Regions from separate parts of the Bacillus sp. ISL-47 genome, predicted to be linked through region 1. Evidence: riboswitches for the same ligand, from Rfam matches in the RefSeq annotation. Region 1 holds a riboswitch; each other region holds the start of a gene.

What was found. Region 1 has a riboswitch for S-adenosylmethionine ahead of J7I93_RS04965 (methionine ABC transporter ATP-binding protein). Riboswitches for the same ligand answer to the same signal wherever they lie in the genome.
Region 2: another riboswitch for S-adenosylmethionine. It lies ahead of J7I93_RS22410 (methionine ABC transporter ATP-binding protein); the one in region 1 lies ahead of J7I93_RS04965 (methionine ABC transporter ATP-binding protein).
Region 3: another riboswitch for S-adenosylmethionine. It lies ahead of metK (methionine adenosyltransferase); the one in region 1 lies ahead of J7I93_RS04965 (methionine ABC transporter ATP-binding protein).
Region 4: another riboswitch for S-adenosylmethionine. It lies ahead of J7I93_RS14695 (LLM class flavin-dependent oxidoreductase); the one in region 1 lies ahead of J7I93_RS04965 (methionine ABC transporter ATP-binding protein).

The regions. Positions count from the first base shown of each region.
Region 1 is NZ_JAGGQS010000011.1:53,780-61,303, forward strand. Features, by position in the region: gene J7I93_RS04960 (O-acetylhomoserine aminocarboxypropyltransferase/cysteine synthase family protein) at 266-1,582, shown strand; SAM riboswitch class I at 1,730-1,834, shown strand; gene J7I93_RS04965 (methionine ABC transporter ATP-binding protein) at 2,010-3,035, shown strand; gene J7I93_RS04970 (methionine ABC transporter permease) at 3,028-3,696, shown strand; gene J7I93_RS04975 (MetQ/NlpA family ABC transporter substrate-binding protein) at 3,708-4,556, shown strand; gene J7I93_RS04980 (carboxymuconolactone decarboxylase family protein) at 4,707-5,078, shown strand; gene J7I93_RS04985 (YuzK family famiily protein) at 5,681-5,821, shown strand; gene sufC (Fe-S cluster assembly ATPase SufC) at 6,206-6,991, shown strand; gene sufD (Fe-S cluster assembly protein SufD) at 7,009-7,524, shown strand, end outside.
Region 2 is NZ_JAGGQS010000073.1:187-7,710, forward strand. Features, by position in the region: gene J7I93_RS22400 (C40 family peptidase) at 117-1,115, shown strand; gene J7I93_RS22405 (CsbD family protein) at 1,197-1,388, opposite strand; SAM riboswitch class I at 1,599-1,703, shown strand; gene J7I93_RS22410 (methionine ABC transporter ATP-binding protein) at 1,784-2,797, shown strand; gene J7I93_RS22415 (methionine ABC transporter permease) at 2,787-3,452, shown strand; gene J7I93_RS22420 (MetQ/NlpA family ABC transporter substrate-binding protein) at 3,558-4,382, shown strand; gene J7I93_RS22425 (M15 family metallopeptidase) at 4,716-5,279, shown strand; gene J7I93_RS22430 (M42 family metallopeptidase) at 5,345-6,394, opposite strand; gene J7I93_RS22435 (AI-2E family transporter) at 6,514-7,524, opposite strand, start outside.
Region 3 is NZ_JAGGQS010000093.1:530-8,053, reverse strand. Features, by position in the region: partial or broken gene asnB (asparagine synthase (glutamine-hydrolyzing)) at 1-562, opposite strand, end outside; gene metK (methionine adenosyltransferase) at 857-2,053, opposite strand; SAM riboswitch class I at 2,538-2,654, opposite strand; gene J7I93_RS24825 (thiol-disulfide oxidoreductase DCC family protein) at 2,760-3,134, opposite strand; gene pckA (phosphoenolpyruvate carboxykinase (ATP)) at 3,353-4,939, shown strand; gene J7I93_RS24815 (hypothetical protein) at 5,166-6,131, opposite strand; gene J7I93_RS24810 (RNA polymerase sigma factor) at 6,106-6,627, opposite strand; gene J7I93_RS24805 (DUF2584 domain-containing protein) at 6,739-6,981, opposite strand; gene J7I93_RS24800 (alpha/beta hydrolase family protein) at 7,073-7,524, opposite strand, start outside.
Region 4 is NZ_JAGGQS010000043.1:67,896-75,419, reverse strand. Features, by position in the region: gene J7I93_RS14725 (DUF4317 domain-containing protein) at 1-190, opposite strand, end outside; gene J7I93_RS14720 (pyridoxamine 5'-phosphate oxidase family protein) at 629-1,117, opposite strand; gene J7I93_RS14715 (NAD(P)H-binding protein) at 1,397-2,050, shown strand; gene J7I93_RS14710 (tRNA dihydrouridine synthase) at 2,523-3,503, shown strand; gene J7I93_RS14705 (SDR family NAD(P)-dependent oxidoreductase) at 3,609-4,382, opposite strand; gene J7I93_RS25195 (TetR/AcrR family transcriptional regulator) at 4,562-4,852, shown strand; partial or broken gene J7I93_RS25190 (TetR-like C-terminal domain-containing protein) at 4,865-5,167, shown strand; SAM riboswitch class I at 5,300-5,403, shown strand; gene J7I93_RS14695 (LLM class flavin-dependent oxidoreductase) at 5,511-6,560, shown strand; gene J7I93_RS14690 (ATP-grasp domain-containing protein) at 6,576-7,524, shown strand, end outside.

The DNA of each region.
Region 1 (7,524 bases):
TTGATTGTAGCGGAGGGCACTTGATCCTCGAAAATGCATCCGATTTTCTTACGACGAGGGTCTATTCAAGGAAGTTTATTCAATGTCCAGCGGGAAGAGAGGGAAGTGCCAGACCCCGCAGGCGAAGCCGAGGAGGCTCGCAAACCTCCCCGCGGGTTCGCTGAGTGCCCCATGCTGAAATCAACGGGCAGAATTCATAAACAAAAACAACAATTTATGAGAAAAGAGTTTTTATTAAACAATAACAAATAAAGGAGAGAGAAACATGACTGACAAACAAAAAAGCTACCGTTTTGAAACACTAGGAGTACATGGGGGACTGAATCCTGATCCGGTTACGGGGGCAAGAGCAGTGCCGATTTACCAGAACAATGCTTACCAATTCAAAAATACAGACCATGCCGCAGATCTTTTTGCCTTAAAGGAACCTGGATACATTTATAGCCGGATACATAATCCGACTGTAAGTGTATTTGAGGAAAGAGTGGCTTTGCTTGAAGGCGGAGTGGGTGCTTTGGCGCTTGCAAGCGGTCAATCTGCTATTACTCTGGCAATCCTAAATCTTGCTCAGGCGGGGGATGAGATTGTTGCGGCCTCCAATCTATATGGCGGTACTTATAATTTGTTTGCAGTCACCCTTCCTAAGTACGGGATTGATGTTAAGTTTGTGGATCCAAAAGATCCGGAAAACTTTAGAAACGCCATAACAGATAAAACCAAGGCAGTCTTTGCTGAAACGATTGGAAACCCGAGTTTGAAGGTTCTTGATCTTGAAAAGGTGGCTGCAATCGCTCATGAAAACGGAGTTCCTCTAATCATTGATAATACCTTTGCAACACCTTATTTATGCAGGCCGATTGAGCATGGCGCTGATATCGTTATTCACTCAGCGACTAAATGGCTGCTTGGAAATGGAACAACAATGGGCGGCATTATCGTGGATGGCGGAAAGTTTGATTGGAATTCACCGAAGTTTCCTGGCTTCACAGAACCTGATCCAAGCTACCATGATATTGTTTATAGTGAAGCGATTGGCGAGGCTGCTTATATTATTAAAGCACGAGTTCAGCTTTTAAGAGATTTGGGGCCGGCAATGAGTGCGCAAAGTGCATTCCAGTTCACATTGGGACTTGAGACCTTGCATGTGAGAATGAAGGAGCATATTGCCAATACGAAGAAAGTGGTTGAATATCTGGAAGCCCACCCTGCGGTTAACTGGGTGCTTTACCCAGGCCATGAAAGCCATCCGGATAAAGCTCTGGCAGATAAATATTTGCCTAAAGGAGCAGGCGCTGTCGCTGTTTTCGGAATTGCAGGCGGCCGGGAAGCTGGTGCAAAGCTGATTAATAGCCTTCAGCTTTGGGCCCATGTGGCCAATGTCGGGGATGCAAAGAGCCTAATCATCCACCCGGCCAGCACGACCCACCAGCAGCTCGATAAAGAAGGTTTAAAGGCAGCGGGGGTACCTCAAGATTTAATTCGGATTTCTATCGGGATCGAGAATGCGGATGATCTGATTGAAGATCTCGAGCAGGCAATTGAAGCTGCGACAGGTATAAATTCTTTGGCTGCAAAAGCTTAATGACGGCAAGAAAAATTTACCGTCCATTTTTTAAAAAAGTTTAAAAGTTCATCGTTGACACCTTTTTAAAAGCTATGATACGATAGCAAACGTAATTAAAAAGCTGCTTAAATCATTTAAAGTGTTAATTGAATATAGAACGTTACGCTCTTATCAAGAGAGGTGGAGGGAAGTGCCCTATGAAGCCCGGCAACCGTCATTAATTTGAAATGGTGCCAATTCACTCAAAGCAATCGCTTTGACAGATGAGAGAAAGGACTTAAATTTTTAATGCCTTTCTGCTCATGCGCAGAAAGGCATTTTTATTTTTCGGGCATCAGCTCGTTATTCTGCTCATGAATGAAAGCGGCTGAGCAGTCGAAAACTAGAAAAAAAGCGGTCTTTTAATTAAAATCTGTATTTTCGATTAAAGAGGTGAAACAACACGTTGATTTCCATAAAAGATGTAAAGAAGATTTATTCCTCTAAAAAGGGCCAGGTGAAAGCCGTAGATGACGTAAACCTGGAGATAAAAGAAGGAGAAATCTTCGGTGTGATCGGATATAGCGGCGCAGGTAAAAGTACTTTAATCCGCATGCTAAACGGCCTTGAGCTTCCAACACAAGGAAGTGTAATCGTGGCCGGCAATGATGTTTCAAAAATAAAAGGCAGCAAATTAAGGAAAGCACGCCAGGAAATAAGCATGATTTTCCAGCATTTTAACCTATTATGGTCGAGAAGTGTCAGGGATAATATTGCATTTCCGCTTGAAATTGCAGGTGTTCCAAGGCAGGAAAGACTGAAAAGAGTAAACGAACTCATCAAGCTGGTCGGCCTGGATGGCAGAGAGGATGCGTATCCTTCTCAGCTGAGCGGCGGACAAAAGCAAAGGGTCGGGATTGCGAGAGCCCTTGCGAATAACCCAAAAGTGCTGCTTTGTGACGAGGCCACATCAGCACTCGATCCGCAAACAACTGACTCGATTCTCGATTTGCTTGTTGATATCAATGAGCGTTTAGGTTTAACAATTGTACTGATTACACATGAAATGCACGTAATCCGTAAAATTTGCCACCGTGTTGCTGTCATGGAAGGCGGCAGGATTGTTGAAATTGGCCCTGTGCTGGATGTCTTTAAAAATCCTAAAGCGATGATTACGAAGCGCTTTGTCCAGCAGGTCACAGAGCCTGAGGAGACAAAAGAAACAATTGATCACTTAGTGGATGTATATCCGCGCGGAAAAGTAGTGCAATTAGGATTTGTCGGAGAAGCAGCTGAACAGCCATTAATAACGAATTTGATCCGGAATTTCCAGGTGACAGTTAATATTCTTCAAGGGAAGATATCTCAAACACAAAATGGCTCTTATGGAACTTTGTTCATCCATTTGGATGGAGATGCAGAGGAAGTTGCCAAAGCAATTGATTATATCCAATCCCAGCAGGTTGGCGTGGAGGTGATTTCCAATGCTTAACGAATGGTTTCCAAATGTAAAATGGGACTCCATGTGGGAAGCTACCATGGAAACCCTTTATATGACTGCTATATCTGTGGTTGCAACATTTATTTTAGGTGCGATTTTGGGGCTGCTTCTCTTCCTGACCTCAAAGGGGAATATCTGGGAAAATGCTGCAGTCAATAAAGTCATTTCAGCTTTCGTAAATATTTTTCGTTCTATTCCGTTCATTATCTTAATTGTTCTTTTAATTCCTTTTACCAAATTCCTAATCGGAACCATGATTGGGGAGGATGCAGCATTGCCTGCATTAATAATTGGGGCAGCGCCATTTTACGCGCGGATGGTTGAGATTGGGCTTAGAGAAATTGATAAAGGCGTCATTGAAGCGGCCAAGTCCATGGGTGCCAAAACAAGCACGATTATCTGGAAGGTCCTTCTTCCTGAATCCATGCCAGCCCTAGTTTCGGGTATTACAGTAACAGCCATTGCCCTTGTTGGCTACACAGCTATGGCTGGTGTGATCGGTGCAGGAGGACTAGGGAACCTTGCATACCTGGAAGGATTCCAGAGAAGCCGTAATGATGTCGTTTTGATGGCGACCATTATTATTCTGATCATCGTATTTATCATCCAGTTTATTGGTGATTTAATAACAACAAAATTAGACAAACGATAGGAGAGATCAACATGAAAAAGTGGTTATCACTCGTTCTTGCACTTGCAGTGGCACTTGTACTTGCAGCTTGCGGAACTTCAGAAGAAGAAGGAAATAATGCAGGGGATGGCGGAGATAGCAAAGAAAGCACTAAAATTACTGTAGGTGCTTCCAACGTACCGCACGCTGAAATTCTTGAAGAAGCGAAACCGCTTCTTGAGGAAAAAGGCTTTGAACTAGATGTTGTTACATTCCAGGATTATGTGCTGCCAAACCAGGCTTTAGAGTCTGAAGAGCTTGATGCAAACTATTTCCAGCACATTCCTTACCTTGAATCACAAAAAGCAGAGCATGGCTATGACTTTACAAATGCTGGCGGAATTCATATCGAGCCAATCGGTGTGTATTCTCAAAAATATAAGAACCTTGAAGATCTTCCTGAAGGTGCAACGATCATCATGAGCAACTCTGTAGCAGACCATGGCCGGATCTTATCCATGCTAGAAGCAGAAGGCCTTATTACATTAAACGAAGATGTTGAAAAAACAGAAGCTACCTTAGAAGATATTAAAGACAACCCTAAGAAGCTGGAATTTGATACAGAATATGAAGCTTCCCTGCTTCCGCAAATTTACAACAATGGTGAAGGCGATGCTGTTCTAATCAACTCTAACTATGCAATTGACGCAGGCTTGAATCCATTAAAAGACTCAATTGCGATCGAGGACAAAGAGTCACCATATGTAAACGTGATTGCTGTCCGCAGCGGAGATGAAGAAAAAGAAGGAATTAAAGCTTTAGTACAAGTTCTTCGTTCAAAGGAAATTCAGGACTTCATTCTTGAAAAATATGAAGGAGCCGTTGTACCGGTTTCCGAATAATAGAGCTAAAAAAGCAGGCGCGTATGCCTGCTTTTTTGTATCTTATTAGGTTTCCATTATATGCCCAGCCTATTGGCTTATCTATCCGCATAGTTTGAAAAATAATCAAACATACTAACGTTGATAATAATTTGAATGGAGTGGAGCAAAATGGAACATTATCATGAACCATCAAACTCAATAGAAGCAGCTCTTCATGATTATAAAGTAGGATTAGGTGTATTCACTGAAAAAATGCCTGATTTGGCCCAGCATTATAATGCCTTTACAGAAGCTTGCTTTAAGGAAGGAACATTAAGCCAAAAACAGAAGCAGCTCATTGCACTTGGAATCAGCTTATATTCTCAGGACGAATACTGCATTATCTATCATACAAAAGGCTGCATTGACCAGGGAGCTTCAGAGGAAGAAATTCTGGAAGCGGTAGGTGTAACAGCTGCATTCGGCGGCGGTGCTGCAATGAGCCAGGCAGTTACTCTTGTCCAGGAAGCCATGACTGAATTGAATCAGCTTAAACAATAAATAACCCTTCAGCTCCTGCCTAAAAGCAGGAGTTTTAATTTTTTAGACTCTTTACTCATGGATTGTTGTTTTTGTTTATAAATCCTACCCGTTGATTTCCGCTGGGGCACTTGCTTTCAGCGGGGAGGGTGCGAGCCTCCTCGGCTTCGCCTGTGGGGTCTCACACTTCCCTCACTTCCCGCAGGACAATGAATAAGCATCCTGAATAAACATCGCACGAAGGAAATGCGAAGCATTTACGAGGAGTCAAGTGCCCTCCGCTACAATCAACTCAGTTGGTTAAAATACGTTTGCCTTCAAAAAGCAACAAACTTTACGAAAAAGTCTTTTCTATAAGCTTGTATAATTTCAGAAAATTTTTAAAACAACCATTTATCAGGAGGAAATAGCCTTTATTGTAAGAATGGGTGAGATGAAAGCGCTTCAGCAAATCTGGTTCCTTATTTTGCTAAAAAAATCAGGTTTTTTCGGCTTTGTGTCGGGTATAAGTGAAGTGTTAAGATTTTAAATGTAAAAACTAAATGCGAAAGCATAAAAACCGAAAGGATTGATTCATTATCAGTCAGTTACAGCTGAACTACACGAGTGAAATGGAGAAAGCAATGCAAGCTGCCCATGGAGTTGGATATGAAGTGTACAGCCGGAAACATGATGTTCGTATGGAAGTTGAAAAGAAACGTGAAGAAGATTATCTGCAAAGCCAGCGTTTAGTTGCCGATCTTGAAAGAAAAATTCATTCCTAGGATTAAACCATATATGTAATAAAGAAGAAAAATGGAAACCAGCTGCTCTGTGCGCTGGTTTTCTTTTTTATAAATATTTTGACGTACCCTTCCATCCATTCTCATTTAAGCTTTCCATACATGAATCAACCATCGGGGGAAAAAATAAATAGGACATGCCTGTTTTTTTAAGCCGACACTCTTTGATGAAGGATAGATTCTATGATAAAATCTTCATTTAAAGACTTTCTAAACATTTTTGTTTGAAAAGTTTGTTAAAGGGTCTTAAAGAGTTGCTATGAAATTTCATTTGTTATAAGATTGTAATGAGAATAAAATGAGAATAGAGATTTGCGGCAAACAGCCGATTACACAAATCTTCTTTTATTGACGGAGGTATATATTATGGCAGGATCAGTACTAACTATCAAAGACCTTCATGTTGCTATTGAGGGGAAAGAAATATTAAAAGGTGTAAACCTTGAAATTAAAGGCGGAGAAATCCACGCAATCATGGGGCCTAATGGAACAGGTAAATCTACATTATCATCTGCAATCATGGGCCACCCTAAATATGAAGTAACTGGGGGAAGCATTACTTTAGATGGTAAAGATGTTCTTGAAATGGAAGTTGACGAACGTGCACAAGCTGGCCTTTTCCTTGCAATGCAATACCCAAGTGAAATCAGCGGTGTTACAAATGCTGACTTCTTACGTTCAGCAATCAACAGCCGCATGGAAGAAGGCAATGAAATTTCTTTAATGAAATTTATCCGTAAAATGGACAGCAAAATGGAATTCCTTGAAATGGATCTGGACATGGCACAGCGTTACTTAAATGAAGGTTTCTCTGGCGGTGAAAAGAAGCGCAATGAGATTCTTCAATTAATGATGCTTGAACCAAGAATCGCGATTCTTGATGAAATCGATTCAGGTTTGGATATTGATGCATTGAAGGTTGTTTCTAAAGGAATTAACGAAATGCGCGGAGAAGATTTTGGATGCTTAATTATCACTCACTACCAGCGCCTTCTTAACTACATCACTCCTGACCATGTACATGTGATGATGCAGGGACGCGTTGTAAAATCAGGCGGTCCTGAGCTTGCACAGCGTTTAGAATCAGAAGGATATGACTGGATTAAACAAGAATTGGGCATTGAAGACGAAACAGTTGGGCAAGAAGCGTAAGCGTTAGGGGGATCACTATGACAACGGAAATAAAACTACCATTTGACAAGGAATATGTAAGTTCCTTCTCAAAAGATATGGGCGAGCCGGCATGGCTGACAGAACTCCGTCTAAATGCGCTTGCAAACGCGGAAAACCTGCCAATGCCAAAGCCTGATAAAACAAAAATAGATAAATGGAACTTCACACAGTTCGAAAAACACATCGTAGGAAGTGAAGACTTTGCTTCATTAAACGACCTTCCTGAGGATGTTAGAAATCTGATTGACCTTGAAGCAGGCGACCAGAATCTTTACATTCAGCGCAATAACAGACCAACACATTTGTCTCTTTCAAAAGAGCTTCAGGGTAAAGGCGTTATTTTCACTGACATCTTTACTGCTGCAAGAGAACATAGCGACCTTCTTCAGAAGTACTTTATGAAGGATGGCGTGAAAACAGATGAGCACCGTTTGACTGCGCTGCATGCAGCCCTTTTAAACGGCGGAGCTTTCTTGTATGTTCCTAAAAACGTGGAAATTGCAGAACCTATT
Region 2 (7,524 bases), on a different contig from region 1:
AGGGAAGTTAAGGAGTAGATTGATAGTTTTTCCATCTGCTCCAATATTTTCAGGTAGGATTATACTAGATTTATTACTAATATAAGGTTGTCAAAGAAATTTAAGGAGTGTACAACTTGAAAAAACAACTACTTACAATGGCTGCGACAGCTGGTTTATTGTTTACAACGTTTAATGGTGAAGCAAGTGCTCATGAAAATAGATATAAAGTTCAGTCAGGCGATACATTGTGGAGAATTTCAATCAATAATAGTCTGTCAGTGGAAGAATTAAAGAAATGGAATAATATTTCTGGTTCGACGATTTATACCGGACAGTCTTTATCTTTGTTGGCACCGCACAGTCATAAGGCTTCAACTGATACATCAAGCAGTGGAGCAGTCAGCTATACAGTGAAATCAGGCGATACTTTATGGGGAATTGCAAGAACATATGGCCTTTCCGTCAGCACTCTTAAGAGTTTGAACGGACTAAGCAGCGCTACTATTTATCCAGGCCAAAAGCTTAAGGTCAAAGGCACATCTGAAAGTGTTTCTTCGCCTGCAGCAACGGCTTCTGCAGGAAGCAGCAGTGTCTATACAATCCAAAGAGGCGACACTCTTTCAGGAATTGCATCTCGCCATAACTTATCGGTTTCAAAATTAAAGGGAATGAATAACCTTTCTTCTGATCTTATTTATGCAGGTCAAAAGCTAAAGGTTTCAGGTGCAGCTGTAAGTCAGACAACAGAAACAAAAGTAGCGGCTCAGACTGCATCACAGGTTGACGAGCTTATAGCGGAAGCTAAGACATATATGGGTGTCCCATACTTATGGGCAGGAAGCACTCCGTCAGGATTTGATTGCAGTGGCTACCTAAACTATGTATATAGCAATGTGGGAATCTCAATTCCTCGTACAGTAGCATCCATTTGGAGTGCTACGAGGTCAGTTTCATCACCAAGACCAGGGGATCTTGTTTTTTTTGAAACGTATAAATCAGGTCCATCCCATGCTGGAATTTATCTTGGTAATAACAAGTTTATCCATGCAGGTTCTTCACGAGGAGTAGAAATCAGTGATATGAATAATTCCTACTGGAAGCCACGCTATCTGGGTGCAAGAACAACTTTCTAATCTACTACCCAATTATTCATGTGTCAAACATAGAAATACCAAAAGGTAACCAACGTCTACCGGCGTTGGTTACCTTTTTTATTAGTCTCTTGAATCATTAAAAGTTTTAGAGAGGGCTTCTTTGGCATCTCCCCATTTTTCTTTTGCTTCGCCTTTCACTTTGTCCATATTGCCTTCAGCTTCTTTTGATTCATTATTTGTAAATTTGCCGTATTGCTTTTTCAGTTCGCCTTTTAGTTGGTCTACATTCCCATTCGTTTGGTCGCGATTCATTTAAGATCTCCTCCTTGATTAATTATTTCTTGCTTTTTATTTACCCGTAGGACCTCTGCTAAAACAAAATAAACAATTATAAATATTTCCTCAAAAAAAATTACTTACTGCCGCAACGATGAAAGCGCTTTTCTCAACTGTTTGAATAAAAAAGAATTATTGACAATTCTTTTGTTTAGATATAGTATTTTCACTATCAACTTAATAGCTAACTTATCAAGAGTGACTGAGGGATCAGGCCCAATGACGTCCGGCAACCTCCTTTATGGAACGGTGCCACTTCCTGCAGAATGATTTCATTCTGAAAGATAAGTCGTAATACATACGCGATGCCTCTTTCCGAATGGAAAGAGGTTTTTTATTTGAATAAGGGGAGAAAGAACGGGGGGATCTGCATGATAGAAATAAAGAATCTGGTAAAAGTATATGAAACCAAAAAAGGGAGAGTAACAGGTGTTGACCATGTGTCACTTACAGTGGATAAAGGAGAAATTTTCGGAATTGTAGGATATAGCGGTGCAGGTAAAAGCTCGTTGATCAGATGTTTAAACTTATTGGAAACGCCGACTTCAGGGGAAGTGAAAATTGATGGACTATCTTTAACCTCATTAGGAAAAAAAGAGCTGCGCCAGGCGCGATTAAAAATAGGTATGATTTTTCAGCATTTTCACCTGGTTAGTTCAAAAACAGTCTATGAAAATATAGCTTTTGCTTTAAAAGCAGCACATAAGACGACGGGCGAAATAGATGCAAGAGTGAAAGAATTGCTTGATATGGTAGGGTTAACGGATAAGCGGGAGGTCTATCCTTCACAGTTGAGCGGAGGTCAAAAACAAAGGGTCGGAATTGCCCGGGCATTGGCCAACAACCCATCCGTCCTTCTATGCGATGAAGCAACATCTGCATTGGACCCGAGCACAACGAAATCGATCCTGTCACTTTTAAAGAAAATTAATAAAGAGCTTGGCTTGACCATTGTATTAATCACCCATGAGATGGAGGTTGTTAAAGAGATTTGCGATCGGATGGCCGTCATGCAGGATGGGAAAGTTATCGAGGAAGGAAAAGTGTACAATCTTTTCTCAAATCCTCAGCAGCCGCTGACAAAAGATTTTATTAACAGTATCCTTCAATTTGATTTGCCGGAAAAGCTTTTAAAGGAACGGAATGGAAAGATTATAAAAATATATTTCCAGGGAAGCATCGCAGAGGAATCCGTCATCTCAGATGTGTTCCAGCAATTTAAAGTTAAAGGCAATATCCTTCACGGGAAAATTGAGTATATACAGGAAACTCCGCTTGGGATCTTTGTAATGGAACTGACTGGTGCGCCGCTCGAGATTGAACGTGCCATCCAGTATATAACTGAGCGCACAAGAAATTTGGAGGTGATCCGGGATGCAGCTTGATAGTCTAATAAGCATATTGCCAGAACTCAATAAAGCTTTTTTTGAAACAATCTATATGGTTTCCATTTCAATAGTGGTAGCCATTGTTGTGGGACTGCCGACTGGTGTGCTGCTATTCGTAACAGATAAAGGGCTATTCCTGGAAAATACAGCTTTTAAGAATATAGTTGGCTTTATCGTAAATATGGTAAGATCCATTCCATTTATTATATTGCTCATCGCGCTTTTGCCGTTAGCCAATTTGATTACTGGAACAACGATAGGTCCCACTGCAGCATCTGTTTCACTTTCAGTAGCAGCCATTCCATTTTTCGCAAGAATGGTTGAACAGTCTTTGCGGGAGATCGATAAAGGTGTGATTGAAGCAGCTGTAGCTGTGGGAGCATCACCGTGGATGATTATAAAGGACGTCCTTGTCCCTGAGGCAAAACCTGGAATTGTCCAGGGGATTACAATTACAGTCATTAGCCTTGTCGCATACTCAGCAATGGCCGGCATTGTCGGCGGCGGTGGTGTGGGTGACCTGGCCATCAGATTTGGATATTACCGATATGATAATACAGTTATGTTTACAACCGTTATTATTCTAATTTGCCTGGTCCAAATATTCCAATTTGCTGGAGACCGGATTGCAAGATTAGTTGATAAAAGATAGATAAAAAAGTGGGGGCGAGGGGTAATCGGCGATAGTCTTAACCTCCACTAAATGAATCGCACCTATAGACAATAGTCTAAAAAACACAACAGGGGGAAAATAGAAATGAAAAAAATTGGATTACTATTCATGTTTGTACTCGCATTGGGCCTGTTGGCAGCATGCGGAAGCAAAGAATCAGATGCAAAGAGCGATAAAAAGGAAGTTACCATCGGAGCTACATCAGGACCGTATAGTGATATGGTTAGCAAGGCAATTAAACCTGTACTTGAAGAAAAAGGTTATACAGTTAAAGTAGTTGAATTCAGTGATTATATTCAGCCAAACCTGGCCCTTTCAAAAGGAGATCTGGATGCAAACCTATTCCAGCATAAAGTGTACATGGAAAACTTCGCAAAAGAACATAACATCGAGTTATCAGAGGTAGTTGTGGTTCCAACCGCACCGATGGGAATCTATTCTAAAAAGTTTGATTCACTCGAAGAAATTGAAGACGGAGCAGCGATTGCCATTCCAAACGACCCAACAAATGCAGCACGCGCTTTCTTGATTCTCGAGGAATCAGGGATAATTACATTAAATCCGGATGCAGATCCGCTTACTGTTTCTGAGAAAGATGTAGAAAACAATGTAAAAAACCTGCAATTTAAACCAATCGAAGCTGCCCAGCTTCCTCGTGCGGTAGATAGTGTTGATCTGTCAGCAGTTCCAGGGAACTTTGCCTTAGCTGCAAAAATGGATCTGCTTGATGCACTGCAACTTGAAAACATGCCAGATCAATATCGCAATCGTGTGGTCATTGATACGAAAAATGAAGATGCCCAATTTGCTAAAGACCTAAAAGAGTCTGTTGAGTCAGCAGAATTTGAAAAAGTCATTGATGAACAGTTTAAAGGCTTTGGCAAACCAGAATGGATGGAGAATCAATAATAATATTAATGAAGAAATGCGCCGGTTCTTGCCGGCGTATTTTTATATTTTCTTTTGAATTATTAAAGTTAATTCTTGGTTGTTGATGAAATAAAAGCTATGAGGGAAAACAGGTTGAAACTCCTTATAAACTTTTTTAACCAGAAAGATATGTGAGAGAAACGATGCAAAGATTTTTGGCGCAAAACAGCTTGAAGCGATGCATAAATGGTCTGGACCGAAACGAAAAGGGGTCGTACCAGTATGAAACCTTACAAGTGAACTTTCCCAAAAATCTTGTTAAAATAAGAATGGTATCTATCTCAAGACCCAGCAAAGAAAGGACACAAAACTTTGTTTTTTAAACAGCTAGGGAGCTTTGTTCTGTTTTTATTAGTTATTACAACAGTCGGACTCATTTTCTATCAATATATACAGCAAGCAGAAGACCCAAATTTAAAAGATGTGCCGCCCCCGACTGCCCTGCATCCTTTGGTTGCAGAGAAGAAGGATGAACTGATTGCCAGGGCTGCGGATAATGGCATCAATGTGGTGATCACCCAGGATTTTAGAAGTATCGAAGAACAGGATGCCCTTTATGAAAAGGGTCGTTCAAAAGAAGGCAGCATTGTTACGCATGCAAAGGGCGGCGAGTCGTACCATAATTTTGGTCTGGCCATTGATTTTGCGTTGCTGTCTGTTGATGGTCAGGTGATTTGGGACATGCAATACGATGGGAATGGGAATACAAAAGCAGATTGGATGGAGGTTGTCGGGATTGCCAAGGACCTCGGTTTTGAATGGGGAGGGGACTGGAAGCATTTTAAGGATAATCCTCATCTGCAAATGGATTTCGGCCTTTCCATCTCGGAGCTGCAAAGAGGGAAGAGACCGCCGGTAATAGAGAAAACGCCATAAAGATGAACTGCACCCCATTAGTTAGACAAATCTAACAATTGGAGGTGCAGTTTTTTAGAATAGCATTATAGTAGCATCTCTGATTGTACATAGTGGTACAGCAATTTGGCTGTATTTTCAATTGAATCTTCATGTGTACGCTCGAAAGCATGGGAAGAGTCAATTCCTGGCCCAATCAATCCATGTACAATATCATGTCCTGCTCGGATGGCAGCTGATGCATCTGATCCGTAGAAAGGATAGATATCGAGTTTGTAGCCTATTTGATGATCTTGTGCAAGCTGAACAAGCCGCTTTCTTAATTCATAGTGGTATGGGCCGCTGGCGTCTTTTACACAAATGGAAACCGTATATTCATCTGTGGATTGGCCATCACCCATAGCACCCATATCGACTGCCAAATACTCTACCGTTTCAGGTGTGATATTTGAGTTGCCGCCGTAGCCGATTTCTTCATTATTAGAAATAAGGAAGTGTGTTGTATATGGCAGCTCCAGGTTTTCCGACTTTAGCTGTTTAATAAGCTGGAGAAGGATGGCGACACTGGCTTTATCATCAAGGTGACGGGATTTAATAAATCCAGAAGGTGTCGTCTGCACACGAGGATCGAAGGAAACAAAGTCCCCAACCTCAATGCCAAGAGCCCGTACATCCTCTGCATTATGAACCTTTTCATCGATGCGGACTTCCATATTATCCTGATTTCTTTCTGCCTTTCCGGCATCCTTGTATACATGGACTGAGGTCTGGTGCATAAGGATTGTACCGGTGAGTATTTTGCCGGAGGACGTTTCAATTTCACAATATTCGCCTTCAATAGAGTTGTACTTGAAACCGCCTATCAAATCAATTTTAAGTCGTCCGCTCGGTTTAATTTCTTTTACGATTGCACCAAGTGTATCGACATGTGCTGTGAGCATCCGATGATTGGCATCATCTTTGCCCGGCATAGTTGCAATTAAACCGCCTTTGCGATTTCTGCTGGTTTTGACATTCAGCTCATTTAAAAACTTTTCCACATATGTAATTACTTCATTCGTATTTCCGGAAGGACTGGGTATAGAAACAATTTCTTTTAATAAATTTATTGTTTCTTTTGTGCTTGGGTATGCCATGATAAAAACTCCTCTCAAAATATTTCCACATTTCCTATTATACTGTTTAAATTATAAAGAATCATTTAACTGCGTAAAAAAAAGAGCTGCAGATCTGGCAGCCCTAAGAAAACAGCAGACTATTCCTCCGATAAAAAGCTTTCTCTTGTTCTTAATTTATAGAATCTCTTGAAGTCTTTGACCAGCACCTTAATAACTGAATATAAAGGGATGGCTATGAGAATTCCGATAAAGCCATACAGGGATCCTGCCACTAGCAGCAAAATAATAACAGTTAAAGGATGCAGGTTGAGCCGGTGGCCCATTACATAAGGAGATACTAGATTTCCTTCCAGCTGCTGCACAACAACAAGCACACCCAAGATTTTAATGACCATTGATGGGCTTTGCATCATACCGACAAAAATGGCAGGGATGACTCCCAGAATGGGTCCGAGAAAGGGAACGACTGTTAAAAACATCGCAAAAATAGCCAGGATTAAAGCGTAATCAAGACCAATAATCAGGAAACCAATGTACATAAGAGTCCCATCAACAACCGCGATAATAAACTGTCCAATAACATAAGAAAATAATGTTTTATCGACATCGGTAAGAATTTTGTTTCCTTCATGCTCGTGTTTATCCGGCAAATATTTTAAAAGGAAGGGCCGAAGTTTATGATCATCCTTTAAAAAGTAAAATAATATAAAAGGTACAACGACGAGTACTGTAGCGATGCTGGTAATCGTACTAAAGATATTCATTATATTTTCGCCTGCGCCTGATAAAATGGATTTAAAATAGGAAACCGCTTGGTTCTCAAGATTCTTGTATGAGAACATTCCCATATTGTTTTCTTCAACTACTTCTTCTGTTTCTTTGGATACATCCTTCACTTTTTCAGGCAGATTCCCGGTTAATTCTGTAATTTGACTGCCTATCAAGGATCCTGCAAAACTGCTCCCTAAGTATACCAATCCAGCTACCACTGCAAAAACCAGTAGTATACTTGCTGTTTTTGGCATGATATTGGAAGCCAGTCTAACAAGCGGCCTTAAAATATAATAGAAGAGACCAGCAATTAGGATAGGAAAAAAGATAGTGGCAATCAATGCACGGATTGGCCACAGGAAGTAATCAATTTTCCC
Region 3 (7,524 bases), on a different contig from region 1:
GATAGGTTAAATAGTGCTGCAAGGAATCATAATTCAATACATCATTTTGCAGCGCCAATAGGATGCTCTTCTTTTCTGAACCAAAGAAGGTACGGTCCCCTTTGTCATAGTAAAAGAAAGGTTTGATCCCGAATGGATCTCTTGCTCCGTATAATGACTGCTCCTGTTTATCCCAAATTACAAAAGCGAACATGCCGCGAAGCTTTTCAACAGCCTTTTCTTTTAAATGGCTGTATAGGGCGATAATAACCTCTGTATCAGAGCTAGTTTCAAAGCTTAAGCCTGCATTGAGAAGTTCTTCACGCAATTCCACATAGTTGTAAATTTCACCATTAAAAATAATCCAATAACGCTCATTTTCATAAGTCAGCGGCTGATGTCCGCTTTCAATATCGATAATACTCAAACGCCGGAAGCCGAATTGGATATGCTCATCAAAATAATATCCCGAATCATCCGGGCCACGATGGGTAATGATATCATTCATATTTTCAAATTGCTCTTTATCTGCGTCACGGTAATTTTGTGCTTTATCATGTACACAACCAATAAAACCACACATTATGTACGTCACCTACTCCATTCTTTTCTCGTTATTTAATATAGCCTAAACGGCTCCTCTGTCTTTAAAAAACATACCCTATAATACTACCACTAATCATTTTAAATTAGCACGGGGATTATGAAAAAAACCTCAGCGGAAAATAAGACCATTATCAGAAGTTTATACGATAACATAAATCGGTAAACGCCTAAAGGGCAGAAAGACCCTAAACGGGTGAATTTTCCCTTATATGTTTAAAGACGTAAAAAAGAAAGCGGGAGTTACATATTAAATGCAACTCCCGCTTTATGATTAAAGGGCTTCAGAACGTAGAATTTCTGCTTTGTCTGTACGCTCCCAAGGAAGATCAACATCTGTACGTCCGAAATGGCCGTAAGCAGCTGTTTGCTTATAGATCGGGCGGCGAAGGTCAAGCATGTTAATAATGCCTGCAGGACGAAGATCAAAGTGCTTTCTAATAAGATCAACAAGCACATCTTCCTCTACTTTTCCTGTGCCGAATGTATCTACAGATATGGATACCGGCTGTGCTACACCAATAGCGTATGCAAGCTGTACTTCCACTTTTTCTGCTAAACCAGCAGCTACAAGGTTTTTCGCAACATAACGTGCAGCATAGGCAGCAGAACGGTCAACCTTTGTAGGATCCTTACCGGAGAACGCTCCGCCGCCGTGGCGTGCATAACCGCCGTAAGTATCTACAATGATTTTTCGTCCCGTTAACCCTGCGTCCCCTTGAGGTCCGCCGATAACGAAACGTCCTGTTGGATTAATGAAGTATTTTGTATCCTCATCGATTAGTTCTTTCGGAACAACCGGATTGATGACATGTTCCTTCAGGTTGCGCTGGATTTGCTCCAGACTGATTTCCGGATGATGCTGAGTGGAAATAACAATCGTATCAATACGGACAGGCTTGTCATTTTCATCATACTCAACCGTTACCTGAGTTTTGCCGTCCGGACGAAGGTAGGGAAGAATCTCTTCTTTGCGCACTTCTGTCAGGCGGCGGGATATTTTATGTGCTAAAGAAATCGGAAGAGGCATAAGCTCTTTTGTTTCGTTGCAGGCAAAGCCAAACATTAAGCCCTGGTCTCCTGCACCGATTGCTTCGATTTCCTCATCGCTCATATTTCCTTCGCGTGCTTCCAACGCCTGGTCAACACCCATGGCGATATCCGCTGACTGTTCGTCAATGGAAGTTAAGACTGCACATGTTTCAGAGTCGAAACCATATTTAGCACGGGTATAACCGATTTCTTTCACCGTTTCACGAACGATTTTTGGAATATCTACGTATGTAGATGTTGTGATTTCACCTGCGACTAATACAAGTCCTGTTGTTACAGAAGTTTCTGCAGCAACGCGGGCATTCGCATCTTTAGATAAAATCGCATCTAAAATTGCATCAGAAATTTGGTCACAAATTTTATCCGGATGACCTTCAGTAACTGATTCAGAAGTAAACAAACGACGCTTTGTTGACATCTGGCTTCCTCCTTATAAATAGAAAATTGAGCGAGAATTAGAAACGCGGAAGCAGCCTCAAAAAAAACTTTTTCCTGGCATTTCAAGGATCTCTGTTTGATACGGAACTCATTCCCTTAGTAGTATGAAATAAACATGGAGTTTTTATTAAGAAAATTGGAAACGCTGACCACAAAGCCAAGGTTCATTTTCTTAAGCACCGCTGGAAGCTGCCTTTAAAAAAGCAAACTCGCTAGCAGAGCCAGGCCATAAAACTCACATAAATAGTACATTCCAAAAGCCGTTCATTTCATTGCCAGTTTAAAAGCGCAAGCACCCGGGTAGCTCCGACAAGCATAAGACAGGCCCTGAAGGAAGGCGTTTTTTGCCTTCTGCAAGGGAATGGCTTATGACCTCGAGGAGCTGGGTGCTGGAGCTAGATAAGCAAAATAAAAAACCTTCTCATTAGTGAAAAGGTTGAAAGCAAATCAATTCGCGCCTTTCACTCTTATCGTTCAAGGAATTACGTCCTTGCGTCAGGTTAGCACCTTTGCTGTTTATTGCCTTTTAGCAGGTTGCTGGGTTTCATAGGGCCTGTCCCTCCACCAGCTCGGGATAAGAGAGTATCCGTTCAAGGTTGAATCATACCGTATTTTATCGATTTATGTCAACAAATTTTAATCAATTTCTTTATTAAAATTTCCCTTAAGAAAATAAGGTGATACCCTTACAGAGAACAGCTTCCGTCATCACACTTATTCTTTAAGAATTTATGCCTGTTTTTAGCGGTCCATTGATAAATGGGATTTCCGATTATAGGTGTAAATGGGATATATAATAGAATGCTTACTAAAAAGGTTGCAGGAAATTGCAGCAGAAGTCTCCTTACGGCATAGTACCCTTTTTTAATATCACCATTAGGACTAATGATATGAAGTTCTTTTCGCAACTCCTGTTTGGAAAACGAAATGGAGTTCGGATTTTTTTCATATTCCTGCAAGGAAACCCACTCGACCCTATTCAGCCAATCAAGCTTTTTAGAAAGCCGCTTCGTTTCCTTGCATAAAGAGCACGTTCCATCATAAAGGGCAATTGTCTTCATTAATACCAGTCCCATGTTCAGACTTAACACTTTCTTCTATTTTAACATATACCGGTTATAAGGCGTTAAAATGTATTTTTTAGTCTAATTGTGATATTTCTATAACATTGGGTAAAAATTTATCACAATAGTATAGACTAATTAATTTAATGTGTTATACTAATTTTGAGATGTAATCACTTTCATAAAAAAATCGGAAAAAGGAAGGTATTCATCAGATGAACTCTGTAAGCATATCAAACGAATTGAGCGAATTACTAAATGGCAGCAACATTCAAGTACAATTATCTGTTCCTCAGCTTGTGGAAAAAGTTTTAAACCGTAACGAAGGGTCTCTTACATCAACTGGTGCCGTACGTGCTACTACTGGAAAGTATACAGGACGATCCCCTAAAGATAAATACATTGTTGAAGAAGCATCAAATAAAGATAAAATTGACTGGGGCAGCGTAAACCAGCCAATTTCTGAAGAAGCATTCTCTAATCTTTATAATAAAGTAATAAACTACTTAAAAGAAAAAGAAGAAGTATTTGTTTTCAAAGGCTTTGCAGGTGCCGATAAAAAGCATCGCATGCCAATCCAGGTCATCAACGAATATGCTTGGCACAACCTGTTCGCACACCAATTATTTATTCGTCCGGCAGAAGATGAGCTTCTTGACCATGAATCAGAGTTTACTGTGATTTCTGCGCCTAACTTCAAAGCAGATCCTGCTGTTGATGGCACAAAATCCGAAACATTTATCATCATTTCATTCGAACGCCGCACTGTTTTGATCGGTGGTACAGAATATGCTGGCGAAATGAAAAAGTCCATTTTCTCTGTGATGAACTATATGCTTCCAGAAAACGGAATCCTTCCTATGCATTGTTCAGCAAACGTTGGACGTGAAGGCGATGTTGCTTTATTCTTCGGTTTATCAGGAACTGGAAAAACAACATTGTCTGCTGATCCAAACCGCCGCTTAATCGGTGATGATGAGCACGGCTGGTCAGCAAATGGCGTATTCAACATTGAAGGCGGATGCTACGCGAAATGCATCAACTTATCACGCGAAAAAGAACCGCAAATTTTCGATGCAATCCGCTTTGGGGCCGTATTGGAAAATGTAGTGATTAACAGCGAAAATCGCGTGGCTGATTACGATGACAGCACACTAACTGAAAATACACGTGCGGCATACCAGCTGCAGGCCATCGATAATATCGTTGACCCAAGCATTGCCGGACACCCTAATACAATTGTATTCTTAACAGCTGACGCATTTGGCGTATTGCCTCCAATTTCTAAACTTTCAAAAGAGCAGGCAATGTACCATTTCTTAAGCGGCTATACTTCCAAGCTTGCTGGAACTGAGCGCGGCATTACATCACCGCAGGCAACATTCTCAACTTGCTTCGGATCACCATTTCTTCCGCTGCCTGCAAACCGCTATGCTGAAATGCTAGGTGAAAAAATCGATGAGCATAACGCAAAAGTCTTCCTTGTGAACACAGGCTGGACTGGCGGAGAGTACGGAGTCGGCGAACGTATGAAGCTTGCCTACACACGTGCAATGATAGAAGCTGCTCTTGAAGGCGAACTGAACAACGTAGACACAATCAAAGACGAAATCTTTGGCCTTGAAATTCCACAGCACGTAACAGGTGTACCTGATGAAGTCCTTCAGCCAAACAAAACATGGGCTGACCAGGCTGCTTATGAATTTAAAGCGAAAGAACTCGCATCAAAATTCCGTGAGAACTTCAAGAAATTCACAAGCGTTTCCTCTGAAATCGAAGAAAAAGGCGGACCAATCGCATAATAAAAAAGGGAATTGCCGTTTGAGAGCGGCAATTCCTTTTTTACTTGGTTATTGCATGTGTCCTTTTATTCCTGTATTTCCCGGTATTCACGTTTTTTCGGCTATTAGTTGTCTGTTCTCTCAATTACCAGATAGAATCGTATGATTGAATCTCTTTTTCCCCCTTCCCTCTCATTTAGCGTTTTCTTTTCTAACAGGAAAGGCTACCATTAGCTTCCTCCTTAAGCTAATCCTCCTCATCAACCGGCTTCCTCACCTCAATGGGTACTGATTGTTTTAGAGCACCCAGTCTGTATCTACCGCTTTTGTTAAATACGATATCACCAGTATACATGCTTACTTTTTTACCAGAGTCTGCTTTAATATAATCTGTTTTTCCTGAAAAAAGAAATACCTCAGTTGTTCCGTCTTCGAAACTAAACAGTTCAAGTTCCACTTGCTCAGGCAGATCTTCTCCTTCAACCTCGATCTTTACATTTTTAAAGGTTCCTGCCACCAGGTCTTCCTGTGAAATCATTAATGTGGAGTCACCCATTTTTACATAAGATTCCTTCACGTATATGGAGAATTCTTCAAACGTTCTTTCTCCAAACATGAACTTCAGATTCCAGATGCCATGTTTTTCAAAAGGCTTGAAGCTTGTCAAAGCGTGGGCATCAGAGCCATAAATACCTGCGTTTAAGGGGAATGAAGCAATCTTCTGTGTAAAGCCAGTATCCACATGGACTGCTTCCACTTTCATATTTTGATAAACCTGCTCGCCAGGCTTCCACCATAAATAGACCATGATTTTCGCTACACTTCTGCCGTCACCGGCAATCCATTCAGGAGGACTTAACAAACTGACCCTGCCAGGAATGCCAAAATTTGAATCGGGATAGACAGGTTTCCCATCTTGACCAAGAAGCGCAAAATATTCACCGCTTTCCGCTCTTTCAACCACTCCTCCCAGATGATTTTCTGGTTCGCTTTTATTCTCCAAAACTAAAATAGGGGCAATGATAAGTACTGAAAGAATGGCAGCCAAAACACCAGCCCGTTGAAAAGAAAAACTAAATTTTCTTTTGGGCGCCTTTTGTTTGCGAATGCTGTGTATAATTCTATTTTTCTGATCGCCATTTAGTTCATGGGCAGGGAGTTCCTTCAATTTCTCGAGCATCTCTTTATCAGAAAGATGTGTCACTTTGCTCATCCTCCTTTAATAGCAAATTTAATTTTTTTACTGCACGGTGAAAGGTCACATTCACCTTATTTTCTGTCCATCCCAGGACCTCTCCAGTCTCTTCAGCTGATAGTTCGGCAATCCCTCTTAGCAGGACTACGTCACGGTAGTTCGTTTTCAATGTATGAATAGCCCCTAATAACCGGGCAGTTTCCGCCTTTTTTATGAATAGCTCTTCTGTGATTGCTGATTCTATTTGTGAAGGCTGCCTTGACAATTTTTCCTTAAGGTTTTGCCAGACACTTCTTTTTCTATAAAAATCAATGGCTGCATTGCGTGCAATGCTGATTAGCCATGTTTTTGGATTTGAGTCAAATTTAAAACGTCCGCAGGACTGAAATGCTTTTAAAAATGTTTCCTGTACAAGATCTTCTACATCCATGGATCCTGTAAAATACACCAGGTAATTGGTGATATCTTTTTCATATTCCTGAAACCATTGTTCCACTTGCCGGCCGGCATCCATCAACTTCCCCCCCTTTGTTAAATAGGACGGATTTTTTGATTCCATCTTACAGTTTTTTTGGAAATATTTTATTAACATCAAAAAACGCCCGGACATAGTCCAGGCGCTCATTTAATTTGTTGAATTTAATGCTACTAGTTGGTACTTAATAACTGTCTGGCTATTTTCCCACTCCACTTTTTTGATAATCCCTGTGCCATTCAGGTCACCGTCAATCGTTCTTTTCACTTCAACCGGGATGTCCAGCGGGTATAGTCTGTACCCTTCTTTGACCAGTGAAAAATAATTTTCATCAAGCCTCTTTTCCCTGCCCTTTGTCACGATCATTGTATTTAACTCCAAAGGCATACCCATTGGTATCTCTCCTTCATTTGTGATATCATTTCCTCTATTTTACCCCACCTTCAACAGCACTGAAAGTCCCAAAGGAAAAATAGAGAGATACTCATTCGCAGTTTTTCATCCAGGCTGTTAAATCCTCAACGGTTTTCCGATTAACAGCAGGGGGAAAGTAATGGGTGTATTCTCTAAAATACCAGCTATCCACCTTCTTATTGAGTGCTTTTAGCCTTTTTTCCAGGCGGAATGAATGCTCCACCGAGACATTCCGATCCTGCTCTCCATGGATGATCAGAACTGGCGCCTGCATCTTTTCCAGCTGAAAAAGCGGTGTCCTGTATTTATAGCGGTCCGGAAATTTAGTCGGGGTCCCGCCTATCACCCGTTTCATCATCCGGCGAAGGTCCTTGCGTTCGACATAGGTAAGGAACATATCGCTGACTCCTCCCCATGTCACCACTGAAGCTGCTTCAGGAAATTGGATTGCAGTCAGCAGTGCCATCACACCGCCTCGTGAAAAGCCAAAAATATGAACCTTTTTTACTCTTGAATGCTCCT
Region 4 (7,524 bases), on a different contig from region 1:
GCAGCTTTTTGAAGTTATCCATAAATAGCTCCTGCTGATCCTGGTCCAGCATTTCAAAAGGCTGGCTCTCATAATGATATATCTCGCTTGATTCCTTCATAATATAGACATTGAAAATATCTGAGATCTTTAGTAAGTCATTATTTAGCTTAAATTGTTTCCGAATCTGTGCGATGTCTTTTTTGTTCACGGTTAATATCCACTCCTAAGCTGCCCAATATGCATATTTACTAGAATAACAAAATACATCAGTTTTATAAATTAATCTATTTATTTTCGCTTTTTTGAAAAGGAATTGTTAATTAAATTTGGCTGGTGATTTGAGAAGCATGGATTAGATATTTACCGGCCGGGGTTAGCTTTGGCGAGGTGAATGTGTAGTGCTGATATTTTGCCGGCTTCGTTCATACGTTAATGATTGGGGGAAGGGCAGGCTCCTTTTCATTGAAAACAAGCATAAAAGGGGAAATGGGAGCTTTCAATTATTGCAATACCTAAATGAAGGTTAAAAGGTAGAGCTAAATAATCGAATTAAGTATGAAACCGAAAATTAATATAGCTGCAAATGTAACAACATTACTCAATAAAAAAATGGATTGTCCTATAATTAGACAACCCTTTTTTGCTGTTATTTATTCAATTCAACCGTTTCATTAACATCTGACGATTTAGAGCTTTGCCCTGTCATCCGTTTATAGAGAAAGGCAATCTTCTTCGTAAAATTACCAGTTTCCCAATATTCGGCTGCTTCTGCTTTTATCTTTATTAAGACAACATTAGGATCATCATAGGAAGTTTGCATAATTTTCTCATATGCTTTGCTCCACAATTCCTTTTTCTTGTCTAAGTCCTCAATGATTTCCGCTTTTCCGCGGACGGAAACATAGGATTTACCTGCATAAGCCACATTAACATCCTGGTCATGTAAAATTTCATCATATTTATTCGTCTCTTTTTTAGTGAAAAACCACAAGTCCCCATCAAACTCTACTTCCTGTGTTTTCATGGGACGGGAAACAAGTCCTTCTTCAGTTACCGTAGTCAGCATGGCCGTGTCTATGTCTTTGATTAACTCTCTAAACGTTTCTATTTCTTCTTGGTTCATCCGGTTAGACATTTCCATCACCTCATAAAAGTTTTATAGAGGTATATTACCCTTTATACCAGTATTTATTCAGGTATGGCTTCACTCAAACAAAAAGAAACTGAACAACCGGAATGTGCGAAATAGTATTTTCCTAATTTAAATCTCAAAAAATAGCCTGATTTTTATTTCGCCAGTTTGAGAGAAACAAAAATTAGAAGCAGAAAGAAGCCAGGCAAGACTTGATTCCCTATATTAGAGCAACGTGTTATATTATGTCAAAGAAACTATTTAAAATATGAGGAGAAGAAAATGCACGCATTGATAATAGGGGCTACGGGAGCAACAGGCAAGGACTTGCTGGATTTATTACTGGAAGACGATTCTTTTCATCAGGTTGATATTTTTGTCAGACGGGATCTTCCTATCCAGCATGAAAAATTAAAGGTGCATGTGATTGACTTTAATCAATCAGAACATTGGAAGCACTTGGTGAAGGGCGATGTTTTGTTTTCTTGTCTGGGAACTACCTTGAAAGCTGCGGGAAGTAAAGAAGCTCAATGGAAAATCGATTACGACTATCAATATCAATTTGCGAAAACGGCCAGAGATAACAATGTGAACACTTATGTTTTAATATCTTCGGGGGGCTCTTCGCCTAATTCTCTCTTTTTTTATACAAGGATGAAGGGAAAGTTAGAAGAAGCGGTAAAAGCTTTAGGATTTCAAAAGCTATCCATCTTTAACCCGCCTGTATTGATCCGAAAAAATAGTGATAGACCCATAGAAGTTGCCGGAATGAAAGCCATACAGTTTTTTAATAAATTTGGACTGCTTCGCTCTCAGGAACCTCTGCAGACAGAAATATTGGCTCAAGCTATGATCCATTCCGTTAAAACAAAAGGAAGCGGCATTTTTACGCTTGAAGGAAAAGCGATTCGGGAATGTGTCGGAATTAAGCAATAGACCAATCAAAAAAATAGATTAAGCTCCTAATAACTTTGTCGAATAAGGTCAAAGTTATTTTTTATGCTGCAATCGTTTTATAGAACATTGGTGCCTGACCCCGGCTGAATTAATACGTTCATGACTGAGGGCAACCCCTAAAATAAACTTTGGTTAGTCCGACCCTGATTTTGTAAAAAGAAGTCTTTTTCGATTTCGGAGTCACCTTTGTTTTATAAATCAAGTGTTCCTCCAATTCTTTTCAGTCTTTTTTAGTAAATCTTTATTTTACTACGCAGAGGAATGGTGTTTGGGGTTGTTTTAACAGGAGATATTTTGGTTGTTTACAGATATTGTGAAGTGAAAATCCAATCAGTTTGATAAAAAGTACTTAACCATGGTATAAGTGTATAAGTAGCAGAAATATGCTGCTTTTTATTTTTGGGATAAATTGTTACCTGGTATCCCATAATGAGAGGATTTGAATTAAATTATGAAAGACAATTTTTGGCGTGAATTACCACGACCTTTTTTTATATTAGCACCAATGGAAGAGGTGACGGATGTTGTTTTTCGCCATGTGGTGAGTGAAGCAGCCAGGCCTGATGTGTTTTTTACTGAGTTTACAAACTCGGATAGTTATTGTCACCCTGAGGGGATTAATAGTGTGCGTGGGCGTTTGACATTTACAGAGGATGAACAGCCAATTGTAGCCCATATATGGGGGGATAAACCTGAGTACTTCCGGCAAATGAGTATTGGTATGGCGGAACTGGGCTTTAAGGGATTGGATATCAATATGGGATGTCCTGTACCCAATGTGGCACAGCACGGGAAGGGAAGCGGCCTGATCCGTCGCCCGGAAGTTGCAGCTGAATTGATTCAGGCGGCCAAAGCAGGAGGTTTGCCGGTAAGTGTAAAGACAAGGCTTGGCTTCACGGAAGTAGACGAATGGAAGGTCTGGCTGAAACACATTTTGGAACAAGACATTGCTAATCTTTCCATTCATCTGCGTACAAGGGACGAAATGAGCAAAGTGCCTGCGCATTGGGAGCTGATCCCAGAGATTAAGAAACTTCGCGACCAGGTGGCACCTGATACCCTTTTGACGATCAATGGAGATATTCCTGACCGTCAGACTGGTTTGAAGCTAGTCGATCAATATGGCGTTGATGGGGTAATGATTGGGCGCGGCATATTCCATAATCCATTTGCCTTTGAAAAGGAGAAGAAAGATCATAGCAGTGAGGAATTGCTTGACCTCTTAAGATTGCATATGGATCTCCATGATAAATATTCGCATTTAGAGCTGCGGCCGTTCACGGCTCTTCATCGCTTCTTCAAGATCTATGCCAAAGGATTTCGAGGGGCGAGTGAATTAAGAAATCAATTGATGAACACAAAGTCAACAGATGAAGTGCGTGAATTGCTTAATAAATTTTCTGCAAAGAATCTTGATGGAATAGGGAAATAGTAGAAGTGTCCATTTCAAGGTAAAAGTGGAGAACTAATATTGGTGCCTGTCCCCGGCTATGTTAAAAAGTTAATGACTGAGGGGCCAGGCACCTTTTTTGTAATTTTATACGTTGTATAGAGCACCATCGATTGTGTATGAAGATGAGCTCACATAGGAAGCTTCGTCAGACAGTAAAAATGCAATTACGTTAGCTACCTCTTGAGGTTCACCGTAGCGTTTCATTGGTACTGCATCATTATAAGCTGCTTTTGCTGCTTCTGCTGCACCTGGTGCAACGTTTTCTTCAATGTTACGCATCATTTTTGTATTAATCACACCTGGGTTGACTGTGTTCACTCGAACGTTAAATGCAGCTGCTTCTAATGCTGCAACTTTATTAATACCCATTACAGCGTGTTTGGAGGAGTTATATAAAACCATGCTTGGTGAGCCGATTAAACCAGCTACTGACGAAGTATTAACGATTGCACCTGATTTTTGTGCTTTCATGATCGGTAATACATATTTTAGACCGAAAAGTACGCCTTTTACGTTAATACCATATACGAAGTCAAAATCTTTTTCTGTCACTTCTTCAAGTGGCTTAGCTGGACCTTCAACGCCTGCGTTGTTTACAAAGCCATCTATACGTCCAAATTTAGACATTGCTTTATCCACATAATTTTTAACATTTTCTTCTTTAGAAACATCCGCCTTTACCGCTAGGCTATTTTTTTCTGTCAAACCAAGCTCGGCTTGAACAGTTTTGATAGCGTCTTCATTTAAATCAACAAGGACAACTTTCGCCTGTTCTCCGGCCAATTTTCGTACTACTTCTTTCCCGATACCGCCTGCTGCACCAGTAACTATAACTACTTTATCTTCAAATCTTGCCATGTTTGTCTTCCTCCTTTTGTGGAAAATAAATTTGAATATATCTCGATTTCGAGATATATAGAACACTTTAAGCATAAAACATGTGTGAAAGGGCTTCAATATGCAATAATAATAAAAATGTATGATAATCAACATATGTATCCATTTTGTACGTTAAAAGTGTAAGAAGGAGCTTTAAAATGTCCATTCAGCACCCCGACAGACGTGTAAAAAGAACAAAAGAGAAGTTTAGAGAAATTTTACTATCATTAATGGAGGAGAAAAGCTTACGTGATATTACGATAACAGAGATTGTAAAGGGTGCGGATTTCAATCGCGGTACCTTTTATGCACATTATGAAAAAAAGGAAGATTTACTGGATGAGATCATTGAAGATATGTTTGATAAAATGACTGAAGCTTTTCGGAAACCATATCTTCATTTATCAGTCATAGATTTCAATGAGATACCGTCAAATTCGATTATCTAATTCGAACATTTTTTAGAGAACAAAAAGTTCTATCAGCTAATGTTCCGTCCAACAACAAACTATAGTTTTCATGAGAAAATGACAAGAAGGCTGGACAAGTTATTCAGGGAAGAATTCGAATTTTTGACCACTGAAATAGACCCTGATATTGATATAGAACTTTTTAGCACCTATCGTATACATGGTATTATCGGATTGATTCTTGAATGGATTGAAAATGATTTTGCACACTCCCCTACCTACATGGGAGATCAGCTCATTCATATATTGACATTTTATACACCGAAAATAAATATTAAAAAGAACAAAGAATGAAGAAGGATATCGAGAAATCAACCAAATTAGGAACTCTAATTAACAATATTTAGAGTTTAGAAATATTTTATTGACAATTTGATTAATTTAAATTATTATCGCTTTAAATAAATTAAAAGTTGAATATTTTTCTTCTTATCCAGAGAGGTGGAGGGACTGGCCCTTTGAAGCCTCGGCAGCAGATTCTTAAGAATACTGTGCCAATTCCAGCAAGCACATCGCTTGATAGATGAGAAGAGGGTTATAAAACTCTCTTCATAGGAGGAGAGTTTTTTTTTATTCATAAACCCAACTTAAGTTATAGGAAAAGTAGATAATTAGGATGCTAGAGGAAAGAAGAGAAATGAAATATGGTTTTTGGTTACCGATTTTTGGAGGCTGGCTGCGAAATGTGGAAGACGAAAATATGCCGCCAACCTTTGAATATGCTAAAAACGTCATTCTGTCTGCAGAAAAATGGGGATACTCGACTACGTTAATAGCTGAGTTATATTTAAATGATATTAAAGGGCCGGACCATGATTCTCTTGAAGCATGGTCCACGGCAGCCGCACTTGCAGGCGTGACGGAAAAAATAGAAATTATGACCGCTATTCGTCCTGGTTTTCATAATCCAGCAGTAGCAGCAAAAATGGCAGCAAATATTGATCAAATCAGCAACGGACGTTTTACTCTAAATGTTGTGTCAGCTTGGTGGGCTGAAGAAGCCCGTCAATATGGCGGTATTTTTACAGAGCATGATGAGCGTTATGCTCGCACCGAGGAGTTCATTGATGTTCTAAAAGGGTTATGGACAGAAGAAATCTTCAATTATTCTGGTCAATTTTATGACTTAAACGACACAAGGCTTGTTCCGAAGCCTGTTCAAAGACCTAACCCGATTCTTTATGCAGGCGGTGAAAGTGAAAGAGGGAAGCAAACCATTGCAGAAAAATGTGATGCTTATGTTATGCACGGCGGAACGGTTGAAGAGATTAATCGAAAAATAGCAGATATGAAGGCACGCCGTGAACAAACTGGCAATGAGCCATTCAGTTCTTTCGGAATGGCAGCTTATGTTATTTGCCGTGATACAGAAGAAGAGGCTTTGGCTGAGCTTGAAAAAATCACGACTGTGAAGGATTCCAGCGGATATGCTGGCTTTAAGGACTTCACGACAAAGTCACAATTGGAGCAGCAAATTCAGCTGCAGGATTACTCAGTTTCTAATCGGGGCCTCCGGCCAAACTTAGTAGGAACACCAGAGCAAATTGCTGATCGGATTTTACAATATGAAGAAGCTGGCCTGGACCTGCTATTATTGCAATTCTCACCTCAGCTGGAGGAAATGGAACGCTTTGCAAAGGCGGTTATGCCATTAGTGGAACAAAAGCGCAGTTTAATAAAGAGCTAGAAAGGGGCCTGAATAATGAGCAAGGTATATGTAATTCATGAAAATAGTGAGTGGACAGTCCATTTAACAAAAAGGTTAGAAGAACTTGGTGTTCCATATGAAGAATGGCATTTAGACGAGGGAACGTTAGATTTATCGGCGGAACCGCCAGAAGGAATTTTCTATAGCCGAATGAGTGCTTCTTCTCATACACGTGATCATCGTTTTGCAGCTGAATTTTCTGGACAAGTATTAGCTTGGCTTGAAGCACATGGCCGTACGGTGTTAAATGGAACGAGCGCTCTAAAGCTGGAAGTTAGTAAGGTTTTACAATACTTAGAGCTAAACAAGTCTGGTGTTAAAACTCCAAAAACGATTGCAGCGGTTGGAAAACAAAACATTATAAAGGCAGCCGAAGCATTTGCAGGACAGTCGTTTATCACGAAGCATAATCGTGCCGGTAAAGGCCTGGGTGTTCAATTATTCCATAGTGTAGAAGCTTTAAAAGCTTATGTTGAAGGACCTGCCTTCGAAGAACCAGTCGATGGCATTACCCTTATTCAAGAATACATTCAATCTCCTGAAAGCTATATAACCCGCTGTGAATTTGTAGGAGGAAACTTTGTTTATGCGGTTAGGGTTGATACTTCGGAAGGATTTGAACTTTGCCCAGCGGACGCATGCCAAATTGGCGATTTATTCTGCCCGGTAGGAGAAGAAGTGGAAGAGAAGCCCAAGTTCCAGATCATTGAAGATTTTGAGGACGATATTTTAGAAAAATATAAAGAAGTACTAGCCAGGAATAATATTCAGGTTGCTGGTATTGAATTTATCAGAGATGCTGAAGGTACCATTTTTACTTATGATATCAATACAAACACAAACTATAATTCTGATGCAGAAGCAAAAGCCGGAAAATATGGAATGCTAGAATTAGCTTTATTATTAAAGAGGACATTGGAAGAAAAATACGCTGTATCAGCAA